2 regions of the Streptomyces sp. NBC_00376 genome follow, and region 1 is predicted to be linked to the other one. Evidence: riboswitches for the same ligand, from Rfam matches in the RefSeq annotation. Region 1 holds a riboswitch; the other holds the start of a gene.

Evidence for each region. A riboswitch is a leader RNA that binds a small molecule or an ion and turns the genes downstream of it on or off. The one in region 1 is predicted to bind cobalamin.
Region 2: linked by a shared signal. The riboswitch ahead of cobN (cobaltochelatase subunit CobN) and the one ahead of OG842_RS04270 (ABC transporter substrate-binding protein) in region 1 are both predicted to bind cobalamin.

The regions. Positions count from the first base shown of each region.
Region 1 covers NZ_CP107960.1:903,040-910,229, reverse strand. Annotated here, with positions in the region: gene OG842_RS04285 ((2Fe-2S)-binding protein) at 281-1,042, opposite strand; gene OG842_RS04280 (ABC transporter ATP-binding protein) at 1,039-1,827, opposite strand; gene OG842_RS04275 (FecCD family ABC transporter permease) at 1,824-2,879, opposite strand; gene OG842_RS04270 (ABC transporter substrate-binding protein) at 2,876-3,856, opposite strand; adenosylcobalamin (AdoCbl) riboswitch at 3,877-4,013, opposite strand; gene OG842_RS04260 (VOC family protein) at 4,669-5,016, shown strand; gene gndA (NADP-dependent phosphogluconate dehydrogenase) at 5,256-6,695, opposite strand.
Region 2 covers NZ_CP107960.1:738,658-745,847, reverse strand. Annotated here, with positions in the region: gene OG842_RS03500 (precorrin-2 C(20)-methyltransferase) at 182-1,687, opposite strand; gene OG842_RS03495 (precorrin-8X methylmutase) at 1,690-2,316, opposite strand; gene cobG (precorrin-3B synthase) at 2,391-3,710, opposite strand; cobalamin riboswitch at 3,757-3,905, shown strand; gene cobN (cobaltochelatase subunit CobN) at 3,977-7,190, shown strand, end outside.

The sequences.
Region 1 (7,190 bases):
AGTTGGTGGGCGGACAGCGTGCTCCGTCCACAGGTTGTTGCCGTGAGCTGTGCGAACCACGTACTCCTGCGCGGCGATCCGTACGCTCTTGCCCCGGGTTCTCTCGCACCTTTCGGCGGCAGCCTCGTGGAGGCGCCGTCCCGTTTCCTGAGGGTCCTGGGCTCCTCCTTCGACAGGATCGTGCCGCCCGGCTCACCGAACGGCTCAAGGCCGAGGCCGTCTGCCGGGACTGGGCGCCGTTTTCGCTGGAACCGGCGCCTGGACCCCGGAACCGCTGGTGCTACTTCGGCCTCGCGTACGCGCGTAGCCGCTCCTCGCGGCTTGTCAGACAGCAGCTCGCACAGCGCACCGCCTCCGCGCTCGTGTAGTACAGACAGCAGGTGTTGCGCAGATAGACCAGCCGCTCCGGGCCGTCCGGCGCTCGCCGGACCCTTGCGACCTCGCCCAGCGTCGCGAGTCCGCCGGGGGCGGTGTCCACGAACTGCCACCAGCGGGCAGCCAGCAGATCCACCTGGTCGCCGTACGCGCACAGCGCCGTGGCGCAGCCATGGGCGATCCCTCCACTCAACTGCCTGGCTCCGGCGCGGGTACGACGGTGCAACGCATCGGCGATGGGCAGCAGATGCCCGTCGAGCACGGTGCGGTGCAGCAGCCGTACGGAGCCCTCCCCGGCCCGGGGCGCCAACAGCCGGGCACTGCGCACCCGGACTCCGCCGATCCCGTGCGCGGCGGGGAGCACCAGGACGTTGCCGGACCGCATGTCCGGGACCTCGTCGTACAGCGCCCAATGGAGCACGGCGGCGGCAGTGACCCAGCCCGCGTACACCGCCATCAGGGTCAGGGCGGTCGCATGGCCGGTGCGGTGGCCGCTGCCTGTGCGTTCACGCTCCAGCAGCGTGGACAGCTCCTCGCCCGCCGGATCGGCCAGTCGGTCGGCTGCCAGCCACCGCCCGGCTTCGCTCGCGGGCGGTTCGCCTTCGGTGACCTGCCAGCGTGGTCCGTGTGGCAAGGGCGTCCAGACGGAGGAAGTGTCGTCACTCATGACAGCGGGAGGTAGACGACGTTGGGGGAGCCGGTGACCGGGTGGACGCCGATCCGGGAGCGTATCCCGTAGACCTCGGCCAGCAGCTCTTCCGTCAGTACCGCGTGCGGGGAACCGGACGCCACCAGCCGTCCGGCGCTGAGGACGAACAGCCGGTCACAGTAGGAGGCAGCCAGGTTGAGGTCGTGCAGCACCAGCAGATTGGTGGTGCCCAGGGTCCTCACCAGGCCGAGGATCTCCAGCTGATAGCGGATGTCCAGATGGTTCGTGGGTTCGTCGAGCGCCAGCAGCCCCGGTTCCTGGACCAGGGCGCGGGCGATCAGGGCCCGTTGCCGTTCCCCGCCGGACAGTTCTTCGAACCGTCGGTCGGCCAGGGGCGCCGCGCCGACGCGCTGGAGCGACTGGTCTATGCGGCGGGCGTCGTCGGCGTCGTCCTGCTCCCAGAACCGTTTGTGCGGGCTTCGGCCCATCGCCACGATCTGGCGCACGGTCAGGCCGAAGGTGCCGGGGCTGTCCTGCGGTACGACGGCGACGCGGCGGGCCCGTTCCTTCACACCGAGGGTTGCGGCGTCCGCTCCGTCCAGCAGGACCCGACCCGTTGCGGGTCGCAGGGCGCCGTACACACAGCGCAGGAAGGTGGTCTTGCCGCTGCCGTTCGGCCCGACCAGGCCGACGGTCTCGCCGGGGGCGGCGTCCAGCGTGACCGCGTCGAGCAGGGTACGGCCGGCCACCTTGTAGCCGATCCCGTCGGCGGCGAGCGCCGTCGGGGACGATGCCGGGCTCATCCGGTGATCCCTTCGGTACGGCTGGAGCGGCGCAGCAGCCAGAGGAAGAACGGGCCGCCCACCAGGGCGGTGACCACCCCGGCGGGGATCTCCCGGGGAGCCGCCACCGTCCGCGCCAGCAGATCGGCCAGCAGCAGGAAGACCGCCCCGCCGAGCGCGGTCACCGGCAGCAGCCTGCGGTGAGACGCGCCGACGATCAACCGAGCGGCATGCGGGACCATCAGGCCGACGAAGCCGATTGCCCCGCTGTAGGCGACCAGCACCCCGATGATCAGCGACACCAGCACGAAGACCCCGCCCCGGAAACGGCCGGGGTCCAGGCCGAGGCTGCGGGCCCCTTCCTCCCCGGTAAGCAGCAGATCCAGCGGACGGGCCAGGCTGATCAGGAGCACGGCCCCGATGCACAGGACCACTGCGGGCAGGGCCAGTTGGTCCCATCGGGCGCCGCCCAGGCCGCCCAGGGTCCAGAACATGATCTCCCGCACATGCTCGGCCCGGGAGGACAGCACCAGGATCAGGCTGGTGAAAGCGGACAGCACGTACTGGATCGCCACCCCGGCCAGGATCAGCCGGCCCGTCGTCATGGTGCCGCCGCGCCGGGCCATCGCGTAGACGGCGACCAGCGCGGTCATGGATCCGGCGAACGCTGCGAGGGGCAGTGCCACGTCGGTGGCCACCCCGGCGCCGACCCCCAGCACGACCACCACGGCGGCGCCCGCCGACGCCCCGGACGAGGCGCCCAGCAGAAACGGATCGGCCAACGGGTTGCGCACCAACGCCTGGAGCACCGCGCCCGACAGCGCCAGACCGGCACCGACGACGGCCCCGAGCAGCACCCTGGGCAGCCGTACCTCCCACACGATCGTCGGGAACGCACCGGAGCGTTCACCGCCCAGGACCGTACTCAATACCTCGCCCGGCGGAATCCGTACCGGGCCGAGCACCAGACCGGCCACCGCCGCCGCGAGCAGCAGCACCGTGAGGGCGCCGATCACGACGGGGGTCGAGCGGAGGACGGACTTCGGGCCGGGGCGGGCGGACCCCGCGCTCACGGAGTGCCGGGGTGCAGCTGCCCGGCCAGGTCCTGTACGGCGTCGGCGACCCGGACACCGAGCACGGCCGAGGACAGCGGGAGTACCGCGAACTTCTTGTTCTTGATCGCCGGCACGTCCGCGAGTGCCGGGTCGTTCAGCAGCCGCTTCTTCTTGGCCTCGACCGTGGTGCCTCCGTAGTCGTAGATCACGGCCACCTCGGGCTTGCGCTTGATGACCTGCTCCCAGGACACGTCGCCGAAGGTGGCGTCGAGGTCCGCGAAGACGTTCCGGCCCCCGGCGAGCCGGACGATCTCATTGCCGATGCCCTTGCCGCCCGCCGTGAACGCGGAGCTGTCGCCGGAGTCGTACACGAACACCGAGGGATGTGCGGAGCCCTTGAGTTCTGTTTCGACCGTCGTGATCTTCTGTCGTTCCTCGGCGATCAGCTTCTTGCCGCGCTCCGGTACGCCGAAGGTCCTGGCGACTTCGGTGATCTCGGTGGCGAGCTGGTCGATGCCGACCTTGCCCTTGGTGCAGTTCTCGATGTTCAGCCGGGTGTTGATGCCGTCCTTCTGGAGACCCGCCCGGTCCTGGCCCTTGGTCTTGTCGAAGGCGCTGCTGTACCCGCCGTAGACGAAGTCGGGGTTGGCGCCGAGCAGCACCTCCTTGGAGGGGTACTCCTTCGCGAGCACCTTGGTCTTGTCGTACGCGGACCGGTACTCCGGCAGGATGCTGTCGTCCAGGTAGGCGGTCCCGGCCAGCCGGTCCTGGAGCCCGAGGGCCAGCATGATCTCGGTGACGTGCTGGTTCATGGTGACGACCCGCTTCGGCGGGGCGTCGAAGGTCGTCTTCGTACCGCAATTGGTGACGGTGTAGGGGAAACCGTCGGCGACCGGTGCGGCCTCTGCCTTGGCTTCGCCGCCGGTGCCGCAGCCGGTGAGAGGCAGCAGAAGCAGGGGTATGAGCGCGAGGGGTACACGGCGTATCGGGGGCATGACCGAGCCTTTCCGGGGGATGTCCTCGTCCCCTGGGTCGTACGAGAAGGCGGCGCGGTCAGTATCTGGCTTCCGGGCTGTTGCAGCCCGGTCACAGTGGCGGGACCGTACCGGATTCACACCGGTTTCCTGACGCGCGTCGCCTGAGTTTTCGGAGCTCATTCTGTCAGACCGCGTATTCCGCAGGTCATGCCCATTGCGCTGTCGGCCTTGGGCGGCCCCGGACACCGACATCCGCGACGACGATCGGCACTGCGGACGGGTTCCGCCCGGACCGGCGGGCTCGCCCGCCCCTGAAGGGCGCCATCCTTACCTACTGGACGTGGGACAGACACGGCTCGCCACGGAAAGTTCGTCGAGGCCCGGCCGGTTCTGGACATCGAGCACGTGGGTGCAGAGGTTTTCAGGCCGTTGCCGTGAGGCCCGGACACCGCCGCTGGAGGACTGAGAGGTACCGCTCTACCGGTTTCTGGACGCCTACTCCCCCGCTGACGCAGAAGAGGACGGTGGTCGCGCCATCGCCCGCAGCGGTTGTTGTCTGTCGGCAGAAGCGGCTCCAGACGTCGCCACTCCGCCTCTGTCAGATCTCCCCGACCAGTCATACGAGAGCCAACGAATCAGTGGGCGGCATGGGTGCGCGGTCAGCAGCTGCGATGCCACCACGCCAACTCCGGTTCTGCCATCAGCTCGTGATGCGTTCGACCGAGGAGCACCGCGTCTCAAGCGTGTTGCGAAAGTGTGTGCGGCGGCGGACGTGGCGTAGTACTTCTGGGGAGACACAGAGACACGTTTGTTCTCACTTGGAGTCGTCGATGGCCGTTCGCCGTGTTGTGCCCAACATTCAGTCGGAGGCCGCGCAGGAGAGCCGGGAGTTCTATGGCCTGCTGGGCTTCGAAGAGGTCATGAACCACGGCTGGATCATGACGCTCGCCTCCGCGTCCGCCCCGGCAGCGCAGATCAGCGTCATGACCAGTGACAAGACCGCGCCCGTCACCCCCGACATGAGTGTCGAGGTGGACGACGTGGATGCGGCTCATGCGGTCATGCGGGACAGCGGCGCGGAGATCGTGCACCCCTTGCAGGATGAGGAGTGGGGCGTGCGGCGGTTCTTCGTCCGCGACCCCAGCGGAAGGGTGGTCAACGTGCTGGGCCACCGCTGAAGGCCTCCGCACCTTGGGCGAAAGCGCAGGTCGCAGCCAGTCGTTGGTGGCCGCGATAAGGACGGTGGCCTCATAGCGGACCGCGAGTTTGTCGTATCTCGTGGCCACGGCCCGGTGGCGCTTGAGGCGGTTGATGCCGCACTCGACCGCGTGCCGAGCCCGGTAACCGATCTTGTCGAACTTCGGTGGGCGGCCGCCTCGTGAGCCGCGCTTCTTGCGGTCAGCTTTGCGGGTGTTGGTCAGCTTTCGACTTCGGTTTTGTCGCCGCCCCAGAGGGTGTGGAAGGCGCCGTTGCGGTCGATGCGGTGGTAGGTGTGTGCGCCGAAGTAGTCGCGCTGGCCTTGAGTGAGGGCGGCGGGGAGGCGCTCGGCGCGCAGGGAGTCGTAGTAGGCGAGGGTGGCGGCGAAGGCGGGGGTGGGGACGCCCTGGGCAGTGGCGGTGGCGATCACGGTGCGCCAGTCGTTCTGTGCGGCGGCGATTTCCTCGGCGAAGCTCTTGTCCGAGAGGAGGCTTGCCATCTGAGGCTGGGTTTCGTAGGCGCTGGTGATCCTGTCGAGAAACGCGGCCCGGATGATGCATCCGCCGCGCCAGATCGCGGCGACCTTCCCGAGGTTGATGTCCCAATCGTATTGCTCGCTGCCGGCCGCGATCTCGTGGAAGCCCTGGGTATAGGCGACGATCTTCGAGGCATACAGTGCCTGCTCGACCTGGTCGGCGAATGCCGCCGCCTTGTCCTCACCGAGCTTGCGGGCGGTCGGTCCTGCGAGGTGGCGTGAGGCATCACGGAGGGCGGCGTGGCCGGAGACGGAGCGGGCGAAGACGGCCTCGGCGATGCCGGAGACAGGAACACCCAGATCGAGGGCGACCTGTACTGTCCAACGACCGGTGCCCTTCTGCTCCGCCTGGTCGAGCACAACATCCACGAAGGGCTTACCGGTCGCCGCATCGACATGTGAGAGCACTTCTGCGGTGATCTCGATGAGGTAGGAGTCCAGGCGCCCGGTGTTCCAGGCGCGGAAGATGTCCGCGATCTGCGCGGGGGAGTATCCGGCCACGTCGCGGAGCAGCTGGTAGGCCTCGCCGATGAGCTGCATGTCCGCGTACTCGATGCCATTATGCGTCATTTTTACAAAGTGTCCGGCGCCGTCAGGACCGATGTGCGTGACACACGGGGCGCCGTCCTTGGCCTTCGCGGAGATCTTTTCCAGCATCGGCCCAAGCGAGTCATAAGATTCTCTGCTGCCGCCTGGCATGATGCTCGGTCCGTTGAGTGCGCCTTCTTCGCCGCCGGAGACGCCGGTGCCGACGAAGTGGATGCCCTGCTCGCGCAACTCGCGCTCTCGGCGGCGCGTGTCTGCGAAGTGCGCGTTGCCTCCGTCGATGATGACATCGCCGGGCTCCAAGAGAGGCGTGAACTCCGCGATCACTGCGTCCGTGGCCTCTCCGGCCTTCACCATGACGACCAGACGTCGTGGTCTTTCCAGGGCTGCCACGAATTCCTCGGCACTCTCGGTCGCGATGAAATCACCCTCACTGCCAAACCGTTCGACGAGTTCGTGGGTGCGAGCCACCGTGCGGTTGTGTACAGCAACGGTGTATCCGTTGCGTGCGAAATTCCGGGCCAGATTGCGTCCCATGACGGCAAGTCCCGTGACACCGATCTGCGCTGTGCTGCTCATTGCGGCTCTGCCTGCTTCCGGTTTCGTGGTCTTCGGCAGTTCGGCCGGCCACCATGATGGAACGGGCTACTGAGCTTACGAGGTACAGACGATCGCGGACTGGGAGGCTGTCATGGTGTCGCAAATGATCCCCGGATGGTCGTTCGCGCTCTGTGGTACGACCGTTTGGTCCATGCGGAGCGGGCCCCGGCGGTGTCACATTCAGGCCTGGTGCGGAGACGCACAGCCAGCGCGTGTCATAGCACCGCGTAGTGGTGATCTCTGAGGGTGAATCGCACGGCGGTGTCGCGCTCGCGGGCTGGCCGGTGCCCGCCTGGATCGTCCAGCCCCTCGTAGTTCGTCGGCTGCGTATTTCATGGTAAGGGCGGTTTGGCGCGGCCGAGGAGTGCGGATATAGCTTTCTTCGAACCAAGTGAGGAGAAGGCGAATGGAGCGCTGTTACATCGGAGTCGCCAGCGCAGCGGTCTATCTGGACATGACGGGACGTTGGATGTA
Region 2 (7,190 bases), 160 kb from region 1:
GTGCATCGCAAGGCGGAGGGACGCCCGAATACTGGATGTATTCGGGCGTTCCGACAACGCGGCGAGGGATGGGGTCTCCCCAGCTCGAGCGCAGCCGAGAGCTTGGGGAAGTGGCTGTCGTCGCACGCCCGCCAGGGATCACGGGACAGCCCTCAGCCGACGGCCGCGCCCCGACAGGCTCTCAGCCCTCCGGATAGCGGCGGGGCGTCCAGACGATCTGCCGCCCGTCACCGCGCTCGACCCAGCGGGTCTGCGAGGACCCGACGAGCAGGATCGTGCGCATGTCGACCTCGGCGGGGTCGAGATCGCCCAGGCGCACGGTCCGCACGCTCTCGGCGGGCCCGCCGACATCCCGGCCGAGGACCACGGGCGTGTCCGGCGAGCGGTGTTCGAGCAGCAGGTCACGGGCCTTGCCGACCTGCCAGGTCCGGCTGCGCGAACCAGGGTTGTACAGCGCGAGCACCAGATCCGCCGTCGCGGCGGCGCGCAGCCGCTCCGCGATCACCTCCCACGGCTTGAGCCGGTCGGAGAGCGATATCGTCGCGTAGTCGTGGCCCAATGGCGCACCCGCCCGCGCGGCGGCGGCGTTGGCCGCCGTCACCCCCGGCAGCACCCGCACCGGGACCTGCGCGTACTCGTCCTGCGACGCCACTTCGAGGACGGCCGTCGCCATGGCGAAGACCCCGGGGTCGCCGCCCGACACCACGGCCACCCGCCGCCCGCGCCGGGCCAGATCGAGGGCGAACTCGGCACGCTCCGACTCGACCTTGTTGTCCGAGCCGTGACGCACCTGCCCCGGCCGCACCGGCACCCGGTCCAGATACGTGGTGTAGCCGACCAGGTCGTCGGCGGCGGCCAGCACTCCGCGCGTCTCGGGGGTCAGCCACAGCGGACCGGCCGGGCCGGTACCCACCACGGCCACCTCGCCACCCTCAGGGGCACCTTCGGGACGCGGCGCCCCGATCCGGCTGGGCAGGACCGCGACCGCGAAGTACGGCACCGAGCCGGCGTCGACCTCGGCCAGCTCGCCCACCCGCTCCCCGGCCATCGTGGCGCGCTCCACGTAACGCACCTCGGGCAGCCGCCCGGACGCCTCGAAGGCGCCGCGCACCGCGGGAAACGTACGGCCCAGCTTCATCACCACGGCCGCGTCGGTGGCGGCGAGACGCGCGGTCAGCTCCTCCTCCGGCAGCGTGCCGGGCAGGATCGTCAGCACCTCCTCGCCCTCCACGAGCGGGGTGCCGAGCCGAGCGGCGGCCGCGCTGACGGAGGTGACGCCCGGGATCACCTCGGTCGGGTAGCGGTCGGCGAGCCGCTTGTGCATGTGCATGTACGAGCCGTAGAAGAGCGGGTCGCCCTCGGCCAGCACGGCGACCGTCCGCCCGGCGTCGAGGTGCGCCGCCAGACAGGCCGCCGCCTCGGCGTAGAACTCCTCCATCGCCCCCCGGTAGCCGCCCGGGTGGTCCGTGGTCTCCGTCGTGACGGGGTAGACCAGCGGCTCCTCGACATGGTCGGCACGGATGTGCTTCGCCGCGATGGACCGGGCGATGGACCGCCCGTGCCGGGCGCTGTGATAGGCGATCACATCGGCCTCGGCGATGATCTCAACCGCGCGTACGGTCATCAGAGCCGGATCACCGGGGCCGAGCCCGACCCCGTACAGCCGGCCCGTCTTCTGCTCGCTCACGTCTACTCTTCCTCGCTGGCGATCGCGTTGAGGGCGGCGGCAGCGATGGCGCTGCCGCCGCGACGGCCCCGTACGATCAGATGCTCCAGCCCGGACGGGTGCGCCGCCAGGGCGTCCTTGGACTCGGCGGCACCGATGAAGCCGACCGGCACACCGATGACGGCGGCGGGGCGGGGCGCGCCCTCCTCGATCATCTCCAGCAGCCGGAACAGGGCGGTCGGCGCGTTCCCGACAGCCACGACCGCACCCTCCAGCCGGTCCCGCCACAGCTCCAGGGCGGCGGCGCTGCGGGTGGTGCCCAGTTCCTTCGCCAGGCCGGGCACCGACGGGTCGGAGAGGGTGCACACCACTTCGTTGTCCGCGGGCAGCCGCTTGCGGGTCACACCGCTGGCGACCATCGCCACATCGCACAGGATGGGTGCGCCGGCCCGCAGCGCGGCACGGGCGCGGGCGACCGCGTCCGGGGTGAAAGCGAGATCGCGGACGAGGTCGACCATCCCGCAGGCGTGGATCATGCGGACCGCGACCTGGCTCACATCGGCGGGCAGCCCCGCGAGGTCCGCCTCGGCACGGATCGTGGCGAAGGACTGGCGGTAGATCGCCGGTCCGTCCTTCTCGTACTGGTGCACAGTGCTTTCGCTCTCTTCCTCGGGCGTGCAACGGTCGGGTGCAGTCGGGTACAGGGTGAGTCGGGCGTACGGGATCAGCCGCGCGTACCGCGGGCCGCGGCCACCGCCGCGGCGAGCACGCCGGGGCGGTCGGGGACGTTCACGGGGGCACCCCGCTCCTCGCCCCGTACGAGGGAGATCCGGTGCCCGTCGGGGGTGGCGACGACGTCGACCCACTCGCCGCGGGGATGGCCGCACCGGCGTTCGCAACCGGACCAGTACACCGGCAGCAGGCCCACGGGCCCCACCACGGCCGCCGCCCGGCCCCGCACATCGGCCAGCGACTTCGCGCAGCCGGGCCGGCCGATACAGGCACCGACCCCGGTCCAGGGGGAGTCGGGCCCGACGACGAGGCCGGTGGCCCCCAGATCGTCCAGCAGCCCAGACGCCCGCCGCCGCTCCACCCCCGGTACGACGACCCCGCGCCACGGTGTCAGCCGCAATTCGCCACGCCCACCGTGCCGGGCCGTCTCCGTCAGGGTCCGCCACTGCGCCGGGGTGAAGCGCCCCAGCGGGATGCCGACGGACAGCGCGGCCCCGTCGTGCGGGCCGGTCACCACGCCCGGGGCGGGACCGTCCGAGCCCGGCGGGCAGTCTCGGTCCTCGGTGGAGGCGGCGCCGGAGCCCTCCTCCCGCAACCGCCGTACGACCTCGTCGAGAAGCGGGCCGGCGCCGCCGGGCAGATCCCTCACGCGCCAGGCACCGGTGCCCGACGCCCGTTCCAGAAAGACCTCGGCCGCCATGAGGGCGGCCTGCGGCGCCTGCGCGCCGGGTATCCGCACCACGGTCCGGTCCGTGCCGATCCGCAGCAGCGCCGCGCCGCCGTCCTGCGCCAGCAGCGTCACATCGCCGCCCAGCGCGTCCACATCGCCACGACCGTCGTCGAGCACGAACAGGAACCTGCCCGACAGCCCGGCCGTCCGGTCGCCCGCGCACAACAGCTCGTCCAGCGCCCGGAGCCACGGTCCGACGTCCCGCGCCCCCCGGCCGTCGAGCCCCGACAGCGGCGAGGCCACGATGTTGCGTATCCGCTCGTGGCGGGCGGAGGGCAGCAGCCCCGCTTCGCCCAGCCGGACGGCCAGTTCGCCACCGCAGTCCCCGCCCAGCCCGCGCAACTGGACATTGCCGCGCGAAGTGAGATGCAACTCACCATCGCCCAGGCTCTCCGCCACCGCCCCCAGCGCATCCGCCTGCACCGCGGTCAGCAGACCACCGGGCAACCGGACCCGGGCCAGAGCGCCGTCGTCCGCCCCGTGCAGCCGCAGCGTGCCGGGACAGGCGTCACCGCGGCCCCGGGCAGACGCGTCTGCGGGCAGCGAAGGCGAAGTGGCAGGTGGGGGCATGGCGGCGAGCATACCGACCATCCGACCGGATCCGTATGCCTCCATCAGCTGACCGGCCCTTACTATGCCTAGTGACGGGCCATCCGGCACGTCGTCGCCACAGACGGCGACAGGGGAGGAAGTCCGGTGCGATTCCGGCACGGTCCCGCCACTGTGAGCCCGGCCCCGGCCGGGCGAGTCAGGAACTCCCTTCCCCGGCCCTCGACTCCGTCGAGCAGGGGAGACTCCATTCCGACACCGCCCGGGGCGTGGACACCCCGAGGAAGGCCCGACGCCGCATGATCCTGCTCCTGTCGACGTCCGACACCGACCTGCTCAGTGCCCGCGCCTCGGACGGCCCGGTCCCCTACCGCTACGCCAACCCCTCCCGGCTCCCGCTCCAGGACCTGCCCGAGCTCCTCGACGGCGCCGACCTGGTCGTCGTCCGCCTCCTCGGCGGCGTACGCGCCTGGCAGGACGGACTCGACCAAGTCCTCGCCACCGGACGCCCCGTCGTCGTCCTCACCGGCGAACAGGCCCCCGACGCCCAGCTGATGGCCGCCTCCACCGTCCCCATCGGCATCGCCGCCGAGGCCCATGCCTACCTGGCCCACGGCGGACCCGCCAACCTGGACCAGCTCGCCCGCTTCCTCTCCGACACCGTCCTGCTCACCGGCCACGGCTTCGCACCGCCCGCCCCGGCACCCTCCTGGGGCCCGCTGGAGCGCACCGCCCGCCGCACCGACGGCCCGGTCGTCGCCGTGCTCTACTACCGCGCCCACCACATGAGCGGCAACACCGCGTTCGTGGACGCCCTGTGCGATGCCGTCGAGGACGCCGGCGCCCGCGCGCTGCCGCTGTACGTCGCCTCGCTGCGCACCCCCGAGCCCGAGCTCATCGAAGCGCTGCGCGCTGCAGACGCGATCGTGACCACCGTCCTCGCCGCGGGCGGCACCCGGCCGGCCGAGGCATCGGCGGGCGGCGACGACGAGTCCTGGGACGCCGGCGTCCTCAGCGGCCTCGACGTCCCCATCCTCCAGGCGCTCTGCCTCACCGGTTCACGCACCGACTGGGAGGACAACGACGAGGGCGTCTCCCCGCTCGACGCCGCCAGCCAGATCGCGGTCCCCGAGTTCGACGGCCGCCTGATCACCGTGCCGTTCTCCTTCAAGGAGATCGACGAGGACGGCCTGCCCGCGTACGTCGCCGACACCGAGCGCGCCGCCCGCGTCGCCGGGATCGCCGTGCGCCACGCCCGGCTGCGCCACATCCCGGCCGCCGAGAAGCGGATCGCGCTCGTGCTGTCCGCGTACCCGACCAAGCACTCCCGGATCGGCAACGCCGTCGGTCTCGACACCCCGGCCAGCGCCGTCGCCCTGCTGCGCCGACTCCGCGACCAGGGATACGACTTCGGTACGCAGGAGGTCCCCGGCCTCGTGTCGGGCGACGGCGACGAGCTGATCCGGGCCCTGATCGAGGCCGGCGGCCACGACCAGGAGTGGCTCACCGAGGAGCAGTTGGCCCGCAACCCGGTCCGGATCCCGGCCGCCGACTACCGGCGCTGGTACGCGACCCTCCCGGCCGAGCTCCGCGAAGCCGTCGAGCAGCACTGGGGCCCCGCCCCGGGCGAGATGTTCGTGGACCGGTCGAGCAACCCGGACGGCGACATCGTGCTCGCCGCCCTGCGCCGCGGCAATCTGCTCATCCTCATCCAGCCGCCGCGCGGCTTCGGCGAGAACCCGATCGCGATCTACCACGACCCCGATCTGCCGCCCTCGCACCACTATCTGGCCGCCTACCGCTGGATCGCCGCCTCCGCCGACGACAACGGCTTCGGCGCCGACGCCATGATCCACCTCGGCAAGCACGGCAACCTGGAGTGGCTGCCCGGCAAGAACGCCGGCCTCTCCGCCGCCTGCGGCCCCGACGCCGCCCTCGGCGACCTGCCGCTGATCTACCCGTTCCTGGTCAACGACCCGGGCGAGGGGACGCAGGCCAAGCGGCGCGTCCACGCCACCCTGGTGGACCACCTCGTACCGCCGATGGCACGGGCCGACAGCTACGGGGACATCGCCCGCCTCGAACAACTCCTGGACGAGCACGCCCAGATCGCGGCGATGGACCCGGCGAAGCTCCCGGCGATCCGCGCACAGATCTGGACCCTGATCCAGGCCGCCAAGCTCGACCACGACCTGGGGCTGGAGGACCGCCCCGAGGACGAGGGCTTCGACGAGTTCATCATGCATCTCGACGGCTGGCTCTGCGAGATCAAGGACGCCCAGATCCGCGACGGCCTGCACGTGCTGGGCGGAGCCCCGGCCGGCGCCGACCGGGTCAACCTCGTCCTCGCGATCCTGCGGGCCCGCCAGATCTGGGGCGGCACCGCCTCCCTGCCCGGCCTGCGCGAGGCCCTCGGGCTCGACGAGTCCGCCGCGACCCGCGTCACCGCCGACGAGGCGGAGGAGCGGGCCCGCGCACTGGTCCAGGCGATGGAGGACGCCGACTGGTCCCCGGACGCCGTCGCCGAGGTGGCGGCCGGGCACCCTCGGGCGGTCGCCGACATCCTCGCCTTCGCCGCCCGCGAGGTCGTCCCGCGGCTGGCGGCCACGACCGACGAACTCGACCACGCCCTGCACGCCCTGGACGGCGGATTCGTTCCCGCAGGACCCTCCGGCTCCCCGCTCCGCGGCCTGGTCAACGTCCTGCCGACCGGCCGCAACTTCTACTCCGTCGACCCCAAGGCCGTACCCTCGCGCCTCGCCTGGGAGACCGGCCAGGCCCTGGCCGACTCGCTCCTGGAGCGCTACCGCACCGACAACGGCGACTGGCCCACCTCGGTCGGCCTGTCCCTGTGGGGCACCAGCGCGATGCGCACCGCCGGTGACGACGTCGCCGAAGCCTTCGCCCTGCTCGGCGTCCGCCCGGTCTGGGACGACGCCTCGCGCCGTGTGACCGGGCTGGAGGCGATCCCGCCGGCCGAGCTCGGCCGGCCGCGCATCGACGTCACTTTGCGCATCAGCGGCTTCTTCCGCGACGCCTTCCCGCACACCATCGGCCTGCTCGACGACGCGGTCCGCCTCGTCGCCTCCCTGGACGAGCCGGCCGAGCAGAACCACGTACGCGCCCACGCCCAGGCCGACCTGGCCGCCCACGGCGACGAACGCCGTGCCACCACCCGTATCTTCGGTTCCCGCCCCGGCACGTACGGCGCCGGTCTGCTCCAGCTCATCGACTCCCGCGACTGGCGCACCGACGCGGACCTCGCCGAGGTCTACACGGTGTGGGGCGGCTACGCCTACGGACGCGAGCTCGACGGCCGCCCGGCCCGCGAGGAGATGGAGACGGCGTACAAGCGGATCGCGGTCGCGGCCAAGAACACCGACACCCGCGAACACGACATCGCCGACTCGGACGACTACTTCCAGTACCACGGCGGCATGGTGGCCACCGTCCGCGCCCTGCGCGGCACCGCCCCGGAGGCGTACATCGGCGACTCCACCCGCCCCGAGACGG